Regions from separate parts of the Paraclostridium sp. AKS73 genome, predicted to be linked through region 3. Evidence: riboswitches for the same ligand, from Rfam matches in the RefSeq annotation. Region 3 holds a riboswitch; each other region holds the start of a gene.

The links. A riboswitch is a leader RNA that binds a small molecule or an ion and turns the genes downstream of it on or off. The one in region 3 is predicted to bind cyclic di-GMP.
Region 1: another riboswitch for cyclic di-GMP. It lies ahead of flgB (flagellar basal body rod protein FlgB); the one in region 3 lies ahead of LEQ07_RS15825 (SpaA isopeptide-forming pilin-related protein).
Region 2: another riboswitch for cyclic di-GMP. It lies ahead of LEQ07_RS18010 (YwmB family TATA-box binding protein); the one in region 3 lies ahead of LEQ07_RS15825 (SpaA isopeptide-forming pilin-related protein).
Region 4: another riboswitch for cyclic di-GMP. It lies ahead of LEQ07_RS15165 (hypothetical protein); the one in region 3 lies ahead of LEQ07_RS15825 (SpaA isopeptide-forming pilin-related protein).

Annotation. Positions count from the first base shown of each region.
Region 1 covers NZ_JAIXHU010000008.1:60,277-62,481, reverse strand. Annotated here, with positions in the region: partial or broken gene LEQ07_RS20940 (DegT/DnrJ/EryC1/StrS family aminotransferase) at 1-336, shown strand, start outside; cyclic di-GMP riboswitch class I at 770-856, shown strand; gene flgB (flagellar basal body rod protein FlgB) at 1,195-1,521, shown strand; gene flgC (flagellar basal body rod protein FlgC) at 1,526-1,930, shown strand; gene fliE (flagellar hook-basal body complex protein FliE) at 1,943-2,205, shown strand, end outside.
Region 2 covers NZ_JAIXHU010000050.1:11,355-13,559, reverse strand. Annotated here, with positions in the region: gene murA (UDP-N-acetylglucosamine 1-carboxyvinyltransferase) at 1-500, opposite strand, end outside; gene LEQ07_RS18010 (YwmB family TATA-box binding protein) at 519-1,280, opposite strand; cyclic di-GMP riboswitch class II at 1,432-1,515, opposite strand; gene glmS (glutamine--fructose-6-phosphate transaminase (isomerizing)) at 1,743-2,205, opposite strand, start outside.
Region 3 covers NZ_JAIXHU010000036.1:23,741-25,945, reverse strand. Annotated here, with positions in the region: gene LEQ07_RS15825 (SpaA isopeptide-forming pilin-related protein) at 1-1,279, opposite strand, end outside; cyclic di-GMP riboswitch class II at 1,327-1,410, opposite strand; cyclic di-GMP riboswitch class II at 1,452-1,535, opposite strand; cyclic di-GMP riboswitch class II at 1,575-1,658, opposite strand; gene LEQ07_RS15820 (helicase-related protein) at 1,703-2,205, opposite strand, start outside.
Region 4 covers NZ_JAIXHU010000033.1:21,035-23,239, forward strand. Annotated here, with positions in the region: gene grdD (glycine/sarcosine/betaine reductase complex component C subunit alpha) at 1-540, shown strand, start outside; cyclic di-GMP riboswitch class II at 1,033-1,115, shown strand; gene LEQ07_RS15165 (hypothetical protein) at 1,369-1,608, shown strand; gene LEQ07_RS15170 (hypothetical protein) at 1,632-1,988, shown strand; gene LEQ07_RS15175 (signal peptidase I) at 2,012-2,205, shown strand, end outside.

The sequences.
Region 1 (2,205 bases), on a different contig from region 3:
AGAGAAATATATGAGTATTATATGAAAGAATTAAAAAATATAAATTATTTAGAATTTCAAAATCAGAATTTATTATCAAGTGAAAATTACTCTTATTTACCTGTTGTATTTAGGGATGAACAAACTTTAAAAAAGTGTGTAAACAAGATGAATTATAATGACATATTTCCTAGAAGATATTTTTATCCTTCTTTGAATAAATTAGATTATATAAAGTGCAAAGAAGAGTTTATTAAATCTGAGAGTATATCTGAAAGGATTTTGTGTTTACCTTTGTACGAAAGCTTAGATAAAAAAGATATAGATAAAATTATACAAATATTGAAAAGTTGCTAAATAAACATTAAAAATATTTATAAACAGTGATTATCAGTTTTAATATTACGTGGAATTTAGTGAATGATAACAACCACGTCAAAGAGATATGAACTCAAAAGTTCATATCTCTTTGAATTTATTTATAATTAATTTACTGAGTTTAAAAAATTAGTTTTTTTAATTTTAAAAAAGTAAACAAGAAAAATTCAATCAAAATTATTAAAATTAAGAAAATAAAAAATATAAAAAAGATTTATAAATTTCAAAAAAAAGTATAAAGGTTTAAATTAAAATGCCGATTATTAAACTAAATGAGAAGCTTTTGCAAATTAATGTAGAATGATGAATTATTATGTTATAAAAAAATCAAATTTTAGAATTATCCAAAATAAAAGTAAAAGCTTGAAATAAGTAACATTTTGGTATAAAATGTAAGTGTAAGTCGAAAAATGATATTTAAGGGCAAAACTAGGGAAATCTAGCTACGCAAAACTATAGGGGCTAAGGCTTTGAAAAGCTATGCTCGCCAGTTACCGAAGAGTTAATAAAACTTTTTGTTATCATTGCTAATATTAAAATTGTAAAATTAAGCAAAGAGATACTAAAAAATTTTAAGAAAATCTATAAAATCATATTAATACATATTGGTGAAGTGTGTATATTTTTAAAATACATAAATTTGTATATACTTTATGTTATAAAGGCTATTTATGTAAAAATTAACAATAAAGGTATGATTATGTCTAATTTTCTTTTCTCGTTTTGTTTTAATTTTCAAATAAAAAATTAGTAATAATATTCTATAAAAGTGATGAACTACTCTTTCAGAGTAGTTTTTTTTAATTCTAAAAAACATTTTAAGCATTGGAGGGGAAAATGGAAGTTTACAATTTAATAAAATCAGGATTAGATGCAACAGAATTAAGAAGTAGAGTTATTGCTAATAACATTGCAAATATTAATACTCCAAATTACAAGAGAAAATATGTAGAGTTTGAAAATACACTAAAAGATTCTATGGATAAAAATACTAAACCTGAGATAAAAACGGATAATTCATCAAAAGTAAGAGAAGATGGGAATAATATTGATTTAGAAAATGAAAAAGTTAACCAGGCAGCTACAACTCTTGAATATAACGCACTTATAACTTTGACAAATATAAAACTAGGGATGAGTAGAAGTGTAATAACAGGGAGGTAAGTAAATGAGCATTTTTTCAGGAATGAGAATAAGTGCAAGTGCACTTTCGGCAGAGCGATTAAGAATGGATGTTGTATCATCAAATATAGCTAATATGAAAACAACTAGGACATCAGAGGGCGGAGCTTATAGACGAAAAGTGCCTGTATTTGAAGAAAATTATGATAAAAAGTTAGGTATGCTAGGTGTGAAATCAGTAGCTATAGAGGAGGATAAGTCTCCACTTCGAAAATTATACGAACCAAATAACCCAGATGCAGATGATCAAGGTTATGTGGAGTATCCAAATGTAGATATTTTAGTTGAAATGACTGATTTAATGACAGCATCTAGATCTTACGAATCAAATATAGATACATTAAATGCACAAAAAAGTATGATTTCAAAAGCTTTAGAAATAGGTAGGTAAAAGGAGTAGTTTATGAGTGGAATAAGTACTATAAATGCAATAAACAATATAGCAACAAATAATAATTTACTTACGGGAGCTAGTAATACAGGAAAAGTTGAAAAAGAAAATAACTTTGGAGATGTAATAAAAGAAGCATTAGATAAAGTTAATGATAAGCAAGTACAATCAAATCAAAAAATTCAAGACCTTATAAAAGGAGAAAATGTCTCTATGCATGATGTAATGTTGTCAGCTCAAGAAGCGCAATTGTCAATGCAGTTGATGATTGAGGT
Region 2 (2,205 bases), on a different contig from region 3:
TCTGTAGCTCCTACTGATGGGAAGTCTAAGTATAACTTGCTTCCTACTAATTTTTCTGCATTAGCTTCAACAAATCCATGATCTATTATTACATTAGCTCCTAATGCCTTAAATCCTTTTAGATGTAAATCTATAGGTCTAGTTCCTATTGCGCATCCTCCTGGCATAGATATCTTTGTATGATTAAATCTAGCAAGTAATGGTCCCATTACTAAGAATGATGCTCTCATTTTTCTTACAAGCTCATATGGAGCTTCACAAGTCTTTATATTACTTGCATCTACTGTTAATGTACAGTCTTTATATTCAACTTCTGCCCCTAAATGTCTTAATAAGTCAGATATTACATGTACGTCTTTTAAATTAGGAACCCCTTTTAATACTGATTTCCCATCAGCTAATAAAGTTGCTGCTATTATTGGTAATACTGCATTTTTTGCCCCATCTATTTTAACACTTCCTACAAGTGGATTACTCTTCTTAACTAAAATTTTTGCCATTTCACTTTTCTCCTCACACTAATAATCTAATTTTATTATAGGTGTAGCTATGTAAATCATAGTTTTTTCTTCATTTTCGCTATACCTAATTCCTATATTTAAATTTACCTTATTTCCCAAATATTCAAGGTAATCAGTTTTAATCAATTTACTAAAAGCTGTTACCGACATAAAATTTTCTTCTTCAACCCTATCTATTTCTTTAGCATTCATATTATATAATATTTTTTTCAAAATATCATCATATTTGTGTAGTTGTAACTTTTTTTTATACTCTCCAGCCATACATGTATAAATATCGACTTTTTTGCAATACAAATTTAGAGTATTTTCTACAACCGTATAAATATCCACTATATCTTTATATACTTTATTTTCTAATATGTCAACTATAATATATGACTCATTTTTACCTTTATTAGCGACAATGATAGATATATTTCTATCTTTTTCATCTATCTGTGCATATACCTGTGTTTGAGTATCCTTTTTACTTTCAATCCATTTCAAATTCGATTCTTCAAGCCCTAGATTTGAAATTATTTCCATGCAAATATTTTTCATTTCTTCTTTTTTTAAAGATTTATCTAAATACGCATTAGCTTTCATATTATAAAATTTAAAATTGCTATCTATGCTTTCAAAAGTATTTACTAGTTGCTTATATCCATTGCTCTTTATTTCATTTTTTGATTCTCCATAGCAAACAACTATCCCTAATAAAAATATAAATATCAAACTTGTACTTACTAATATTTTTTCATAGTATTTCCTCCCCATATTTCCAGTTTTATACTATAAAGTATTAACAAAAAAATGGTCGGTTATACTATTATCGATTCCAAAAAATATTTTAATATATTATTATAATTTTTTCTATATACATTCAATTATATATAATTTTACACAATAAAAAAGCTATACTTAATATTTTAAGTGTAGCTGGTTGCATCAATAACTCCATATATCCAAGATGCCCACATATAGGATATAGTTCTTCGCTTCTCAATTCATTATGAAATATATTTAATTGCGCATTAGAGGCTAAATTTGGCGCTTTTAAGCTTTCGTATGAGTTTCATTTGGATTTACCCTATCTTATACTCTCAAAAGCTTCAAATCACTATTTTTAAGATTTAGTTAATTACTCAGTATCTTAAATTAGTATTGTATATAAAATTATACATAAAGTTTAAAAAGGTGATTCTCAATATAAAATCGAGATATCACCTTTGATTTTTATTATTCAACAGTAACTGATTTGGCTAAGTTTCTTGGTTTATCTACATCGCAACCTCTTTCAACTGCAACATAGTAAGATAATAATTGAAGTGGTAAAACTGTTAATATACTTGATAAAACATCCTCAACATTAGGTATATATACCACTTCATCAGCAGATTTTTCAACTTCTTTATTTTTCTCTTGAGCTACAGCAATTACATATGCTCCTCTTGCTCTAACCTCTTCCATGTTAGAAACCATTTTTTCAAATAACTCTCCTTGAGAAGCTATAGCAACTACAGGAGTTCCTTTTTCTATTAATGCTATAGTTCCATGCTTTAACTCACCTGCAGCAAATGCTTCTGCATGTATATATGATATTTCTTTTATTTTTAAAGCACCTTCCATAGCTATATTATAATCTAATCCTCTACCTAGGTAGAATGCGCTATGCTTTTCTTTTAAAGTCTTAGCAATTTCT
Region 3 (2,205 bases):
CTTCTAAGTCATAATAAATTAAATAATGCTTATCTGTATTCCCTATATTAACAGTTAGCTTATTATTTTCAAATTTTATCTTATTTTTCATTTTATCTGTTACCCATTCAAAGTTATCAGATATATCATATGTACCTACCATAATACTTCCATCTACTAATTTCATTCCATCTGGAATGTTATCTTCAATAATTGCATTTGTTACACTTTGATTATTAGGATTTATATCAAGTGTATATTTAACCTTATTGTCATTAAGATTTACTATATTTATAGTATTTCCATTCTCATCTTTTGCTGTCTCACTAGTTCTACTGTATTTAGTTAACATCTTACCATCGTCTTTAGGTTTTACTATTGCTTTTGATGATAATGTTTCATCATGTTTAATTAAATATGCAACATTATCATAACGTTGCATATTTTGTCTTATTATAACGCTATAACTTACTCTATATTTGTTATAAGTAGTTCCAAAATTTACATTAATTGAATTGTTTTGCGTATTTATCTTTCCTTGAAAATCTTCTGTTACATCTTTCTCTTGTTGTCCATATTGTATTTCATAAATTTTTACAGAATCTTTAACTAACTCCATTCCGTTAGGAATAGTATCCTTTATATATGAATTATACATAGTTGCATACTTTTCATTAACATATATACTATATTTTACTTTTTTACCTATAACAGGATTATTTATATTGTTTATTAATGTTCCATTTTCATAACCATCATATCCATCTGGATTATCAACAGTTTTATAAATTTGTCTATCTGTTACAGTTGGTGGATCTACTGGTACTTTTTCATCTGGAGGAACTATTTCCACATCAATATATTGAACTGTACCATCTAAGTTAACTTCAACTCTTTGTGTTGTGTTAGTTTCAACATTTTTAGCTGTAGCCTTTACACTCATGTATCCACCTATTGCATCATTTGCGCCTTCACTAAACACAGCTGTGACAATTGTTCCATCTACAGTTACATTTTTAAAATGTTCTGGAGGATATTTAGGTTGAATATTTTCAAATACATCCGGCAATTTAAATGTTATTGTGTCTCCTGCTTTTATACTCCCTGGCCCATTTAACGCCTCGTAATTTAAATTAAACTCAACTTGTTCCCCTGATTCCAATTTTGTCTTGTTGCTTGTTAATGTCAACTTAACATTATTATTTTCAGCAAACACCGCCATCCCTGGAGATATAATGTTTAGTATTAGATTTAATATCACAATCATACTAAACATTCTATACCTTTTTTTTGTTCTCACAAAATCACCTCATCTTAATTTTTTATAAAAAGGCTATATTTATATTCAATAAATATAGCCGGTTGCACCACTAACTCCGCATACCCCAGGTGCCCACATACAGGGTATACTTCTTCGCCTCTATTTTTCTTCAATTTTCATAATTCAAATAAAAAAGGCTATATTTATATTTAATAAATATAGCCGGTTGCACCACTAACTCCGTATATCCAAGGTGCCCACATACAGGATATACTTCTTCGTTTCTATTTTTTCAATTTTCATGACCCAAATAAAAAAGGCTATATTTATGTTTAATAAATATAGCCGGTTGCACCACTAACTCCGTATATCCAAGGTGCCCACGTATAGAATATACTTCTTCGCTTCTATTTTGTTGATTAATCTACATGATTATAGCGTATTTTGACATTTTTTGCAATATTATATCTTATTATCTCTTCTTACTTTTACTAATTTTTTCTTTATGTTTATTTGATTATAGTCTTTCAAAAATTTCTCACCTTTATAATTTAATACGTCAACATATGAATACAGATCATGAACTTCAATTACTCCTATATCTTCATTATTTATTCCTTTTATATTGCTAAATGTCCCTACTATATCTATAATTCTTATTTTTTTCTTTTTACCCGCATTTAAATATATTCTTGTTACTTCACTATGAATTTTTTCCTTACTATTTGTTTTCCTTCTGTTTTTGAGAATTCTAGATGATTTTTGTTCAAACTCATATTTACCACTTTTTATTTTATCACTTGTTATATCTTCTAAAGCATCGATATCATACCCTATATATTCTTTTATTTCATCTATATATTTCTTATCCTTATCGCTTACTATAGTCACTGATTTCCCATATCGATCATGTCTCCCAGTTCTACCTATTCGATGTATATAATTTTCTTTGTCCCTAGGAACAT
Region 4 (2,205 bases), on a different contig from region 3:
TGTGGGGCTCCAGATGTTATGGTTACTGATACTTTAAGTGGAAATATATTTATGAAAGTATTCTCTTCGTTTACTACTGGTGGAGATTATGAAGCACAAGGATTTGGATATGGTCCTGGTGTAGGTGAAGACTATGATAGAAAGATATTAATATTATCTAGAGCATCTGGTTCTCCAGTTGTTGCAAATGCATTAAGATACGCTTATGACGTTGTTAAAGGTGATGTTACTAAGGTATCAAAAGATGAATTTAAAAATGTTAAAAATGCTAAATATGACGATATTATAGCTGCTTTAACTAAGAAAGAAGTTAAGAATGATAATGATGAGGAAGTAGCTATGCCGGCAAAAGAAGTTGTTACTCATCAAATATCTGGTATAGATATAATGGATTTAGAAGATGCGGTTAAAGTTTTATGGAAGAATGGAATTTATGCAGAAAGTGGTATGGGATGTACGGGGCCTATAGTTCTTGTTGCTGATGGAAAAGGAGAAGCGTGTGTTAAGATGCTTCTAGATGCAGGTTATACTGCTAAATAATTAAAAAACGAATCCTTGCCATGGAAGTAGTTTGAAGACTGAGTTATTAGTGGGTGTAGGATTTGTGGTATGTTTTGCTCCATACAAGCTGGGAAGATGCTTGTAAATGTCGCTGCAACATACACACAAATCCTACACTTAACTGACAACTCAGTCTTTTTTTTGAGAAAATGATATTTAAATGCCTCTGCAACATACACACAAATCCCTCGCCTAACTGATAACCTAGTCTTTTTTTGGGTATTTTTTCAAAATTATAATAAATTAAAATGAATATTAGCTTATCAATTTATGTAAAATAAATAGTGAAAATGTCGTAATAATGAGTAAATTAATTTTTGAAAAAAATAATATTTAATATATTGATTAAAGTAATTAAAAAATAAGATAAAACAAATAAAATGTAAAAAATGGAAAACGATTGAGGGTGCTTTAGGGAATATTTTTCAGTATAATAAAAAAGAAGAATAAATTAATAAGGGATATAATAGGTTTAAATATAGAGGCTATGAAATATGTTTGTATATGGGCACTTGAAACATATGGAGCTAATAGTGCAACCGGCTATTTAAAGATATAAGTATAAAATTACTTTTATCATTTAAATAGCCTTTTTTATGCTAAAAATGTTGTATTTACTAAGAATTTGTGGAAAATCTATAAAATTTAGTTATATCAATATTATATGTTTTGAGCATAAAAAAGCTTTTTGAGCAACGGACGAAGTCGTTGGCGACATGAGTGAAGCGAATTTTTATGCTAAAAATGTAGATAAACTATGAAATAAATCGAAGATAATTTTTATTATGAAAAATTAAGGAGAGTTAAATGAGTAGAAAAAGAATTAAAGTTGGAGCAATATCTATACTTTTATTAATATGTATCGTCACCGTTCAAAAGATATCATATGCAAGTTTGACATCCAAAGATAAAGTAACCAATACATTAAATTTGGGGGATATAAATATAGAAGTAAGTGAAACGTTTACACCGCCTAAAAATTGGAATGGAGATGAATATAGCAAAGCAGTAAAAATAAAAATAATAGTACATCACCAGCACTTATAAGAGTATGTATAATTCCTAGGTGGGTGGATGAAAAAGGAAATGCATGGCCAGGAGATACTAACTTAGTAACATTAAACTATGAAACTAATAATATAACAGCAAATCAAAACACAACAGAAGATGATAAATGGATCTATGGCAACGACAATTATTATTACTATAACACTATAGTTTTAAATGACGAAGAAACAACTCAAATTTTAAAATCAGTAAGCGCAAACATTCCGGAAGAATTACAAGAAAGATATAAAAATAAGACTTTGATAGTAGATGTAAAAGCAGAGGCTGTACAGGCTACGAAAGATGCATATAAAAGAACTTGGAACAATATTGAAAATCAAGGAATACATAAAATACTAGAAAATTTATGTACTAGGTAAAATAATTTCAGGGAGAATATACTATGGAAAATAAAACAATGTTAAAAAAATTAGGAAATATACTTTTTTATGTAGTTCTAATATCTTTATTATCCATATCATTTATTATGGTAAAGTCTGTAAAAGAGGGAAAACAGCCAACTATAATGGGACATAAATTTTTTACAGTCATGACAGGAAGTATGCAACCTTCAATAATGGTTGGAGATTTAGTAAT